Regions from separate parts of the Hydrogenophaga sp. GW101-3F08 genome, predicted to be linked through region 1. Evidence: predicted binding sites of a transcription regulator. Region 1 holds the regulator's gene; the other holds the start of a gene.
What was found. The regulator FNR, encoded in region 1, switches genes on or off when oxygen is low (the NO sensors DNR and NnrR bind a similar motif). The targets are predictions, from matches to a motif close to TTGATNNNNATCAA.

Region 1 (6,162 bases):
TGGTGTCCATGGGGTCGCTGTACTACCTGATTCCGCGCCTGTTTGGCCAGAAGAAGATGTATTCGGTGCCTGCCATTGAGTTGCACTTCTGGGTGGCCACCATTGGCATCGTGCTGTACATCGCCGCCATGTGGATTGCCGGTGTGATGCAAGGTCTGATGTGGCGCTCGGTCAACCCCGACGGCAGCCTGACCTACACCTTCGTCGAGTCGGTGAAGGCCACCTTCCCGTTCTATGTGATCCGTCTGCTGGGTGGTGTGCTGTACCTCAGCGGCATGCTGGTCATGCTCTGGAACGTCATCATGACGATGCGTCAGGGCCGTGTCGTGGACGTGCCCGTCCTCGCCGTCAACCCCGCACACGCCTGAGGAGTAGAAACATGGCAAACAACGAAAAAGTCGAAGGCCACGGACGGATCGAGACCAACAACTTCCTCATGATCGTGTTGATCACGCTCGTGGTGGCTGTGGGTGGTCTGGTTGAAATCGTGCCCCTGTTCTTCCAGAAGTCCACCACCACACCGATCGAAGGCCTCAAGCCCTACAGCGCACTGCAGCTGGCCGGTCGTGATGTCTATGTGAGCGAAGGTTGCTACAACTGCCACTCGCAGATGATTCGTCCGTTCCAGGCCGAGACGCTGCGTTATGGCCCTTACTCGGTGGCTGGCGAATTTGTTTACGACCGTCCGTTCCAGTGGGGTTCCAAGCGCACGGGTCCTGATCTGCACCGTGTGGGTGGCCGCTACAGCGATGAATGGCATCGCACCCACCTGACCAACCCACGCGATGTGGTGCCTGAATCGAACATGCCCGCGTACGCATTCCTTGGCGAGAAAGCGGTGAATGCGGACGTCATGCCCAAGCGCATGGAAGTGCTGCGTACGCTCGGCGCGCCTTACACCGACGAAGAGATCGCACAGTCGGTCGAAGCTGTGAAGGGTAAGACCCAGATGGAAGCCGTGATCGCCTATCTGCAGGTGCTGGGCACCGCTCGCAGCGCCAGCCGCCCGGCTGCCGAGGCGGCTCCGGCACCCGCTGCTGCTGATGTGACTCCGGCGGCCGAGGCTGCAGCGCCTACCGCTCCGGCTGTTGAGCCAGCGCCCGTCGCGGCGACTGGTACCAAGCAATAACCGCGGAAGGCCCACCATGGACATCAACGATCTGCGCAGCATCGTCACGGTGGTCAGTTTGCTGACCTTCGTGGGCATCGTGGTATGGGCCTGGTCCAAACGCAACCAGGCCAGCTTTGACGAGGCAGCCCAACTGCCCTTCACTGACGACTAAACCGCGGCACCAACAAGAGAAACATCATGAGCGACTTTACAAGTGATTTCTGGCACCTCTACGTGGGCGGGTTGACACTGGTCAGCATCATCGCCTGCCTGATCCTGCTTTGGATCAGTGGCACCACGAAGGCGAACACCCATGCCGACAACACCACCGGTCACGTCTGGGACGGCGATCTGGCGGAAATGAACAACCCGCTGCCCAGGTGGTGGGTCTATCTGTTCATCATCACGGTGCTCTTCGCGCTGGCCTACGGTGCGCTGTATCCCATGTTTGGCAAATTCCAGGGTGTACTGGGCTGGAGTTCGCAGGGGCAGCACACCTCCGAGGTTGCAAAGGTGGAGGCGGCCATCGCCCCGATATACGCCAAATTCAACGGCATGACCCCGGAGCAGATCGCTGGCGATGCGCAAGCCATGGCCATTGGTGAGCGTCTGTTCATGAACTACTGTGCCCAGTGCCATGGTTCTGATGCCCGTGGAGCCAAGGGCTTTCCCAACCTGACCGACGGTGACTGGCTGGGCGGTGGTGACCATGCGACCATCAAAAAGACGATTGCTCAGGGCCGTATCGGTGTCATGCCCCCGATGGCTGCTGCCGTGGGCAGTGCTGAAGACGTGCGCAACGTGGCGAACTACGTGCTGAGCCTGTCTGGCAGTCCGCACGACTCCGTGCGAGCCTCCCAGGGCAAAGAAAAGTTCGCTGCCTGTGCGGCCTGCCACGGCATGGATGGCAAAGGGATGGCGGCGGTGGGTGCTGCCAACCTGACCGATGGTACGTGGCTGCATGGCTGGGGTGAAGAAGCCATCATCCGCGCTGTGAACAATGGATTCACCAACCAGATGCCCGGGCAGTCGGCCTTGCTGAACGAAGCGCAGATCAACGTGCTCGCGTCCTACGTCTGGGGCATGTCGAACAAGCCCGCCAATTAAGGCAACCGAGGAGGCTGTGTGGTCGCTTTGACCGCGCAGCCTTTTTTCTTTCACCAACCACGGGTTCCTCGTGACTTCCGCCACGCCAGACGTCAGCAGCAGCAAACCGATCATTCCCATCACCCCGGAACCATCGCAAGGAGATGCTGCCGGCGACGAGGTGATGGTTTCTCTGTACGCTTCTCGCCAGAAAATTTACCCGCGCTCGGTCGCTGGTCTGTTTTCCAAATGGCGGTGGATTGCGGTCTGGATCACGCAGATCGTGTTTTACGGCTTGCCCTGGCTGGAGTGGAATGCGCGTCAAGCGGTGCTCTTCGATCTCGAAGCGCGCCGCTTTTACATTTTCGGCCTGGTGCTCTACCCGCAGGACTTCATCTACCTCACGGGGCTGTTGGTCATTTCGGCGCTGGCACTGTTCCTGTTCACGGCCGTGGCAGGGCGCCTGTGGTGCGGCTACGCCTGTCCACAGACGGTCTACACAGAGATATTCCTGTGGATCGAGAAAAAGGTCGAAGGTGACCGGTCCGCGCGCATGCGGCTCGACCAGTCACCCCTGTCGGCCGCCAAGTTCAGCAAGAAGTGGATCAAGCATGCGCTCTGGATCTTGTTTGCCCTTTGGACCGGCTTCACGTTCGTGGGCTACTTCACGCCGATTCGTGAGCTGACCTCGCTGTCCCTGGCGGCGTCCCTCGGCCCTTGGCAAACCTTCTGGATCTTCTTCTACGGGTTTGCCACCTATGGCAATGCCGGCTTCATGCGCGAACAGGTCTGCAAGTACATGTGCCCCTATGCGCGCTTCCAGAGCGCGATGTTCGACAAGGACACGATGATCGTCACTTACGACGAGAAACGTGGTGAGCCGCGTGGACCGCGTTCCAAGAAGGCGGACCCGAAAGCCCTGGGCCTGGGTGCGTGTGTGGATTGCACCTTGTGTGTGCAGGTCTGTCCCACCGGGATCGACATTCGAAAAGGCCTGCAATACGAGTGCATCGGTTGCGGGGCTTGCATCGATGTCTGCGATGAGGTGATGGACAAGGTGGGCTATCCACGTGGCCTCATCAAATACTCCACGCAAAATGGCATGGCGCAAGGGTGGAGCACCCGGCAGATGATCCGCCGCGCGATGCGCCCACGGGTCCTGGTGTATTCCGGCATTCTGCTGACCATCACCCTCGCCGTGATGATCAGCCTCTTCTTGCGCACCCCCCTCAAGGTCGACGTCATTCGTGATCGCGGCGTGCTGGCTCGCATGGTGGAGCAGGGGCGCATCGAAAACGTGTTCAGGCTGCAGGTCATGAACGCGACCGAAAGCACGCAGCGCTACGTGATCAGCGTGTCGGGGTTGCAGGGCATCACCATCGCGTCGGAAGCCGAGATTGAAGTGTTGCCCACGGAAGTCCGGTCTGCGGTGCTGCGGGTGCAGGTGCCACCCGATACGGCACCCAGCGGGTCCCACCCGATCCACTTCGAGATCCGGTCCACAGGGGATGAGGCATCCCAGGTAACCGAAAAAGCAGCCTTTCTTATCCCGCGCTGAAATGCGGACGTCGCCCATCCACCGACCACTCTGGAGTCTTCAATGAATACCGCAACCCTCAAAAATCCGGACCCTAAGCCTTCTGTCTCCTGGTGGCGCGTTCCCCACATGTGGCTGGTGGTGGGGGGACCATTGCTGGTGGTGGTCGCGAGCATCATCACCGCCGTCATTGCGGTGAAGGGCGCCGATCCCGTGCTCGACAAGGAAGACTACGAGCGCAACCTCCAGGTCGCGCGGTCGCTGCAAGGGCAGGCCCGCATTGACGCGCTGATCCAGCTGCAGCCCGCCCACCAGGCGCGCAATCACGCGGCCTCACCGGTGGTTCCAACCGACGAATAGGTGTGTGATGATCAAAGCTTCGTGAGGCGCATCACGACAACCTCCGAGTCAGCGACAGAACCCAAGGAGACAAAACAATGTGGGCTCAGCGATGGATGTGGATTGCATGGCCGGCTTTTCTGGTGGCCGCCGTACTGGAGATGATCGTGTTTGCCATGGTCGATCCCAGTGATCTGCACTGGTTCGGGCAACCGCTGGAGATGTCCAGGCAGGCCGTCTATACGATGGCCTTCTTTGTTTTCTGGCTGGTGACCATGGTGTCGAGCTCACTCACAGCGCTCTTGTCCATGTCCCCGTTCGAGGTCAACCGTTGTCCCGTTCCGTTGGAGGAGCGACCTCGCGACTGTGCCAAGAACGGTTCGTGTTCCTGAAGCAGTTTGTTGCTCAAAAATCAAGCCCCGCCCGAGCAGTCTCGGCGGGGCTTGGTTTTTGGGGTATGCCGGATGCGGGCCAGAAGCCGCTGCCTGAGTTCAGCGACAGGACTGTGGGTTGACGATCTGTTTGAGCGCGTCGGTGTTCTTGATGTGAACGTAGCGTTGCTTGACCTCGATCGTGCCTTCCTCGACGAACTTCGAGAACGTGCGGCTCACCGTCTCAAGCTTCATGCCGAGGTAGCTCCCGATTTCTTCCCGGGTCATGCGAAGAATCAGCTCCGACTGCGAGAAGCCTCGGGCATGCAGGCGCTGTACCAGATTGAGCAGGAAGGCGGCCAGCCGCTCTTCCGCCCTCATGCTGCCCAACAACAACATGACGCTGTGATCGCGCACGATCTCACGGCTCATGATCTTGTGCACATGGTGCTGCAGGGTTGTGAACTCTCTCGACAGCTGCTCGACATCGTCAAACGGCATGACGCAGACCTCGGCGTCCTCCAGCGCAATCGCATCGCAGGAATGGTGGTCACTGACGATGCCGTCCAGACCAATGATTTCGCCTGTCATCTGGAAGCCCGTGACCTGGTCCCGGCCGTCAGCCGTGGTCACACAGGTCTTGAAGAAACCTGAACGAACCGCATACAACGAGGTGAATTTGTCACCGGTGTTGAACAGCGCCGCTCCGCGCTTGATCCTGCGTCGCGAAGAAATCACGCTGTCGAGCTTGTCCATCTCTTCGGAATTCAATCCCATGGGTAAGCACAACTCGCGCAGGTTGCAGCTTGAACAGGCGACTTTGATGCTATGAACGTCCATATTTTTCCCGGAATTGCAGCCCGAGCTTACCCCATGGTTCCGCAGCCTGTCGAGCGAGCATCGGTTTCCAGAGACGGGAACTCAGGGTCAACCCGAGTATGACGGGTGGGCTTGATCAAGATCAAGGGGCTCGCCCTGTGCATGATGCACAGTAAAGCTGAAGAACTGGAGAATTGTTTGTGAGTCATGCCATTTCCAACGAATTGCTCAAGCGATTCGACGTCCCCGGACCGCGTTACACCTCTTATCCGACCGCTGATCGTTTCGTTGAAGCCTTCACCGAGCAGGACTATGTCCAGGCGCTGGAGCAACGCCGGGCCGGGTCGATGGCGTTGCCCCTGTCTCTCTACGTGCACATCCCGTTCTGCGAGTCGGTTTGTTACTACTGCGCCTGCAACAAGGTCATCACCAAGCACCATGAGCGCGCCGCCGAGTATCTGCGCTACCTGTCGCGTGAAGTCGATCTTCAGGTCCAGCATTTCGGTCAGGGGCACAGTGTTTCACAGTTGCACCTCGGTGGCGGCACACCCACTTTCCTCTCGGACGCCGAACTCGAAGACCTCATGGCCATGATCCGGCGAAACTTCACACTGGTGCCAGGCGGCGAATACTCGATCGAGGTCGATCCCCGAACCGTCACCGACCAGCGCCTGCAGACCCTGGCCAGACTGGGTTTCAACCGCCTGAGCTTTGGCGTGCAGGACTTTGACCCCGCTGTGCAAAAGGCGGTCCACCGCGTACAGCCGGCCGAGCAGGTGTTCGCGCTGGTGGACACGGCGCGCAAGATCGGGTTTGAGTCGGTCAATGTCGATCTGATTTACGGCCTGCCTCTGCAGACGCCCGAGTCGTTCTCCCGCACGCTGGCGCAAGTCAATGCC
Region 2 (6,162 bases), on a different contig from region 1:
CCTGACCTTCGGCGCTCAGACTGGGCTGGCAGGGGCAGGTGGTCCGGGTGTTCGTTCTCCGTCCCACGCTCGCGGGAGTCTGCCCGTGCGCGCAACCACCACTCCATCAACACCGTGATGGCGCGCACGCCCTGTGGCAACCGCGAATCGGGACTGCGCCCGCCCACCCAGACCACCTGCCCCCGAAGTGATGGCCGAGCGAGCCCGCAGGCATGCCCTTCTGTCTTTGAGGTCGATGGTGGTTCCCCCGGGCGCAGGTCCCATTCGCCGTTGCCACAGAGGTGGCTTACCCGCGCAGTGTTGACGCGACAGCGCTTGAGAGTTGCAGAGGAAGACGGCGAGCGTGGGCCGGAGAACGGGGGGGCCGCCATTGGCCTGCGCGAGGTGCAGGCGCACCCGTTCCCGGTACATCTCGCGAGGCCCAGCCGGAAACCGACGCCCCCAGACGCCAGCGAGGCTCAGGCGTTGAATTGCAACGCCGCCAGCCCCGCGTACACGCCGCCCCGCGCCACAAGCTCCGCGTGCGTGCCCTGTTCCACCAGCCGCCCGTGGTCCAGCACCACGATGTGGTCGGCCTGCTGCACCGTGGCCAGGCGGTGGGCGATCACCAGGGTGGTCCGGTCCTTCATGGCCGACTCCAGCGCGGCCTGCACCATGCGCTCGCTTTGCGCGTCCAGCGCGCTGGTGGCCTCGTCCAGCAAGAGCAGCGGCGGGTTTTTCAACATGGCGCGCGCGATCGCGATGCGCTGGCGCTGCCCGCCCGAGAGACGCACGCCGCGTTCGCCGAGGAAGGTGTGGTAGCCCTCGGGCAGTTTCGAGATGAACTCGTCCGCAAAGGCCGCATGCGCTGCGGCGCGTACTTCGTCATCGCTTGCGCCCGGTTTGCCGTAGCGGATGTTTTCCAGCGCGCTGGTCGAGAAGATCACCGGGTCCTGCGGCACGATGCCGATGCGTGAGCGCAGATCGTGCAGGCTCAACTGGTCGATGGGCACACCGTCCAGCGCGATGCGGCCCGAGGCCGGGTCGTAGTAGCGCAGCAGCAGGCCAAACACCGTGCTCTTGCCCGCGCCGCTCGGCCCCACCAGCGCCACCGTCTGCCCCGGTTTCACCGCCAGGCTGAAGTCGGCCAGCGCCGCCTGCGCGGGGCGCGACGGGTAGTGGAAGGTGAGCCGGTCGAACACCAGCGCGCTGCCGCCTTGCGGCTGGGCCGCGGCCACCGGTTGGGCGGGCGACTGCACCGGTGACTCCAGGCTCAGCAGCTCCATCAGCCGCTCGCTCGCGCCCGCGGCGCGCAGCAGGTCGCCGTACACCTCGCCGAGGACGGCCACCGCACCGGCCAGGATGATGATGTAGACGACGGTCTGGCCCAGGTGCCCGGCGCTGATGTCCCCCGCGATCACCGCCTGCGTGCCCTGGTACAGGCCCCACAGCAGCAGGGCGGCCGTGCTGATGATGATGAACGCCACCAGCCCGGAGCGCGCGCGGCTGCGGCGCACGGCGGTGCTGAAGGCGTGTTCGGTCGCGTCGGCGAAACGCCTCGCCTCGCGGTCTTCCGCCGTGTAGCTCTGCACGATGGGGATCGCGTTGAGCACCTCGGCCGCGATCGCGCTCGAATCGGCCACGCGGTCCTGGCTGGCGCGCGAGAGCTTGCGCACGCGCCGGCCAAACCACATGCTCGGCAGCACCACCAGCAGCAGGATCAGCAGCACCTGCGTCATCACGTAGGGGTTGGTCCAGATCAGCATCACCAGCGCGCCCAGGCCGGTGACCAGGTTGCGCAAGCCCATGGAGAGCGAAGAGCCCACGACCGTCTGCACCAGGGTGGTGTCGGTGGTCAGGCGCGAGAGCACCTCGCCGGTCTGGGTGGTCTCGAAAAACTGCGGGCTCTGGCGCAGCACATGGCTGTAGACCGCGTTGCGCAGATCGGCGGTGATGCGGTCGCCCAGCCAGCTCACGAAATAGAAGCGCAGCGCCGACGACAGGCCCAGCAGCACGGCCACGCCAAACAGCTGCAGGAAGTGCCCGCGCAGCCCCATGGTCTGCGCGCCGCGGTCCAGCGAGACCAGGCCGCCGTCGATGAGGTGGCGCAGCGCCAGCGGAAACAGCAGCGTGGCCACCGCGGCCAGGATGAGGAACACCACGGCCAGCGCGATCTGCAGCCGGTAGGGCCGCATGAACGGCCGCAGGCCGCCGAGCGAGGTGGGGGTGGTGGACTTGGGGCGTTCGGTCGGGGTGGCGGCACTCATGGCAGGAGTGTGCCGGGTTTTTGCCCGGCGGTTGAGCGGCCGCCGGCCGCGCGGGCGCTACAGCACCACCGCGCTGACGATCACGAAATAGGTCAGCAGGCTCAGCAGGTCCTGCACGATCGTGGCCAGCGGGCCGCTGCCGTAGGCCGGGTCGCTGCCCAGCCGGCCCAGCACCCAGGGCAGCACCAGCCCGATGGTGGTGGCAATGCCACCGGCCGCCACCAGCGCCCCCGCGACCGCGCAGGCCAGTGGCCAGTCGCCAAACGCCAGCCCCACCGCTGGCAGCGTCAGCCCGGCGAGCACCAGGCCGATCAGCAGGCCGGTGCGCATCTCGCCGCCGATCAGCGTGGAGAGGCGCACATGGCTCAGTGAGAGCCCGCGAACCGCCACCGCCTCGGTCTGCGTGCCGATGGCGTCGGCCAGGTAGACCAGCCCGGGCACGAAAAAGGCGATCGACGGGTGCAAGGCCAGTGTGTGTTCGAAGCGGGCCACGATGAAAGTGGCCAGGAAGCTGCCCAGCAGCCCCGCCAGCAGCCAGGGCAGGCGGTGCCGCAGACGGCGCATGGGCGGCTCTTCGATCGCCTCGCGGGCGTGCAGGCTCTCGCGCGTGATGCCGGCGAAGCGGTGGATGTCTTCCACGTGTTCGCGCCGCAGGATGTGCAGCAGCGCCGAGGCCGGCACCACGCCCACCAGGCGCCCCTGGGCGTCGGTCACCGGGATGGCGCTGAGCTCGTGGTGCAGTGCCAGCGAGGCCACACGCTCCTGGTCCGTTTCGGCGTGCACCTTGGGGAAATGGAGGTTGGCGACCTGGCCCACCCGCGTGTCCCGGGGCAAGGCGAGCAGGGCCGCCAGCGACACGACGCCCAGCAGATGCTCACCGGCATCGAGCACGCACACCAGGTCGATGCATTCGCTGGGCTGCGCCAGCAGCGCGTCCAGCACCTCGGCCACCGTCTGGTCGGGCGTGGCCCGCGGCACGTCGGCCACCGCATGGCGTGCCGCGGTTTCGTTGTGCCGCGGCGCGGGCGGGTCCTGCACGGTCCGTGGGCGGGTCGCGGTGGGTGTCGCGGTGGCGCTGGGGTTCGACATGGGGCTCCTGTCCGTGGGTGGGGCCTGTGCCCGCCCACTGGGTGAAGTGTAGGTCTGGCCGCCGGTTCCGATCTCTTCCCCTGCAGCGCGATGAGGCCACCGCGCTGGACCGGATTGAGCTGACTCAATCGATACCGGCGTCGAGCTGCCTAGGATGCGGTCGTATGGGCTGCGGCGCTGTGTCGCCTTCGTGCCGCAGCTTTTGATGTCAATGGGGCGCAGAGGATGGAGGTACTGCCATGCTGAAATTTCTGATCGCCGTGGACGGCTCCGCACACGCGATGAATGCCATCGGTGCCGTTGCCGCGCTGGCACGCGCGCCAGCGCCACTGGAAGTGGTCCTCATCAACGTGCGGAACGACCCGATCTACTACGCCGAGTTGCCGCCCGATGCCCTGCAGGAGCTGGAGGCTGCCGTGCGGGCCCAGCAGGCTCGGGTGTTGCAGGAAGCTGCCGCCCACGCTCGGGCCAGCGGTCTGACGGTCAGCGCCACACGGAACCCCGATGGGGTGGTGGCGTCGGAAATCGTGCGGGCCGCCGACGAACTCGGGGTCGACCAGATCGCCATGGGAACACGGGGCATGGGTTCGATCGGTGGTCTGTTCCTGGGGTCGGTGGCCCAACGGGTGGTCCACCTGGCCAAGGTGCCGGTCCTGCTGGTGAAGTAGGGCTGGCCCCTGGTGGGCATGGGTGAGGAATGATCAGGGGCGGTCCCTGCGTTCGTGCTGGTACTGCGCTTCGATGGTGGCGGCCATGTCGCGCAACTGGTCTGCCATCAGTGGCAGCAGATCGTCCAGCGTCACCAGACCGACCAGCACCCCTTGTGGTGTGACGACCGGCAGCCGGCGCAGGCCCTTGTGGCGCATGGTCGCCAGCAGGTCCTTGATCGAGTCTTCTTCCAACGCCGTGATCAGGTTGGGGGTCATGACGTCCTCGACCGCGAGAACGGCGGGATCCAGTCCCTGAGCCACCACAGCGGTCACGATGTCGCGGTCGGTCAGTATGCCCACGGCGATGCGGCCAGCGCCGGTGTCGTCTACCACGATCAGGCTGCCCACATGCCTTTCGCGCATGAGACCAGCCGCCTCGACCAGTGGCATGCTGCGCTCGGCCACGGTGATGATCCGGTTGCAGATGTCGGCGGCATTCATCTTTTCGCGCATGGGGTTCTCCTGGGCGTGACGGGTGGAGATGGCGCTGGGCCGGCCTTTGGGCTCAAGAGGCCACGGGCCGGACCCTCAACATGAAGAAGGCCCGCCGACCCTGACGGGTGGCGGGCCCTGTGAAGGTCCCCGGCATCGCGTGTGACCGCCGTGCCGGTCTGAGGGTGCCTTCACCCCTCGTGGTGTCGGAGACACCACGATCTTTCCCCCGGAAGGGAAACCTCACCTGGCCACTGGTGGGCGGACTTTCATCACGTCTTCCATTGGCAATTGCAGTGTGCAGCGACTGGGGCGTGGGGCCATTGAGCGTGCTCAATCCAGCCGCAGATTTTCTGGACAGCTCAGGCCGCAAGCCGGTGAGCGGTGGGGCGCCGGCTCTGCACGGGCATGCTGCCGTTGGCGGGGATCCGGGCGCGCACGATCATGGGTGTGTCCATCTGCCGCCGGGTGCTGCGGGCAAAGGCCGCAAGGCCGTCCATGTCCCGTATCCCGATCTCGCGGTCGCACACCTGGATCAGACCCAGTGCGGCCAGGGTGGTAAAGCTGCGACTGACCGTTTCGTGTGCCACACCCAGCAGGCTGGCGATCTCGCGCCGCCCCATCCGCAGGAGAAAGCGGCTCGGCGACAGTCCACAGTCCGCCATGCGTCGGGAGTGCTGGATCAGGAAGCGGGCCAGCCGCACCTCGGAGGCGACCGCCGCCATGACGTCCACCAGCTCGCGGCTGTGCGCCAGGGTCCGGCTGCCGCAGTGCAGCAGCATCAGGCCAAAGGCCGGCAGTGCCTCGCTCAGCTGCGGTATGTCGCTGCGCGGAACCCCATAGACAGCAGACACCTCCAGGGCGGAAATGGCCACCGGATACGACGCCATGCACAGTGCGTCAAACCCCAGAACCTCGCCGCGGATGGCAAAGGCCAGCACCTGCTCATAGCCGTCTTCGTCGGTGCGAAAGATCTTGAGCGTGCCCGCGCGCACGAAAAAGAGGGTATCGACAGGCGCGCCTTCGTGCACCAGGCACTCGCCCGCGTGGAGATGTCGAAGGGCGACGGGGATTCGCTCGGCGGTCTGCGGCAGTTCGACGGGTGCCCCCGTCGACTGCAGCAGATTGGCCATGCTGCTGACCGTGGACCGGGCGGTGCGATCGGCCTGCCCGCCGTGGGGCTGGATCGGGTTTCTGCAGCTCATCGGTTGCTCCTGCTTGTAAACCTCGAAACAGGTTCATCATTCGTCAGCATGTGCCAAATGCCACGATTCATCCATCGGACTCGTCGCATGGAGGGGATCGGAATGCGGGCAGGGACGCGAGGGAATTTGTCTGAAGGGATGTAGGAAAAATCCGAGCCGCATCAACCCGGAACGCGCCCTGTTGCGGAATGACCCAGATCAGGAAAGGTCGTCGGGCCACGCTGGCTGGGCGCGGACTCACTATCATCAAAACAAGAGGTCTTGCATGCACAAACTCCATCCTCCTGCGGATGCCCAGGACATGGATTCGGTCATCCAGACCGGGGCCATTCACGCGGCACTGGAAGGCATCGTCACCATTGATGAGGCGATGCGCATCGTGATGATCAATCCCGCTGCGCAGCGCATGTTTGGCCGCAGCGCTTCGCAGGCGCTGGGGCGTGATCTGTCCATCCTGATTCCGGGCGCGTTGCGGGCGTC

Region 2: AC07YZ_RS22435 (universal stress protein) is a predicted target of FNR. The motif match lies at 3,450-3,463, and genes of this name have one in related genera.

The regions. Positions count from the first base shown of each region.
Region 1 covers NZ_JBWKZP010000002.1:798,078-804,239, forward strand. Annotated here, with positions in the region: gene ccoN (cytochrome-c oxidase, cbb3-type subunit I) at 1-368, shown strand, start outside; gene ccoO (cytochrome-c oxidase, cbb3-type subunit II) at 380-1,129, shown strand; gene AC07YZ_RS09365 (cbb3-type cytochrome oxidase subunit 3) at 1,146-1,283, shown strand; gene ccoP (cytochrome-c oxidase, cbb3-type subunit III) at 1,310-2,218, shown strand; gene ccoG (cytochrome c oxidase accessory protein CcoG) at 2,289-3,755, shown strand; gene AC07YZ_RS09380 (nitrogen fixation protein FixH) at 3,798-4,094, shown strand; gene AC07YZ_RS09385 (hypothetical protein) at 4,172-4,465, shown strand; gene fnr (fumarate/nitrate reduction transcriptional regulator Fnr) at 4,565-5,284, opposite strand; gene hemN (oxygen-independent coproporphyrinogen III oxidase) at 5,464-6,162, shown strand, end outside.
Region 2 covers NZ_JBWKZP010000011.1:111,886-118,047, reverse strand. Annotated here, with positions in the region: gene AC07YZ_RS22445 (ABC transporter transmembrane domain-containing protein) at 459-2,246, opposite strand; gene AC07YZ_RS22440 (magnesium transporter) at 2,304-3,335, opposite strand; gene AC07YZ_RS22435 (universal stress protein) at 3,575-4,003, shown strand; gene AC07YZ_RS22430 (CBS domain-containing protein) at 4,037-4,498, opposite strand; gene AC07YZ_RS22425 (Crp/Fnr family transcriptional regulator) at 4,840-5,682, opposite strand; gene AC07YZ_RS22420 (PAS domain-containing sensor histidine kinase) at 5,948-6,162, shown strand, end outside.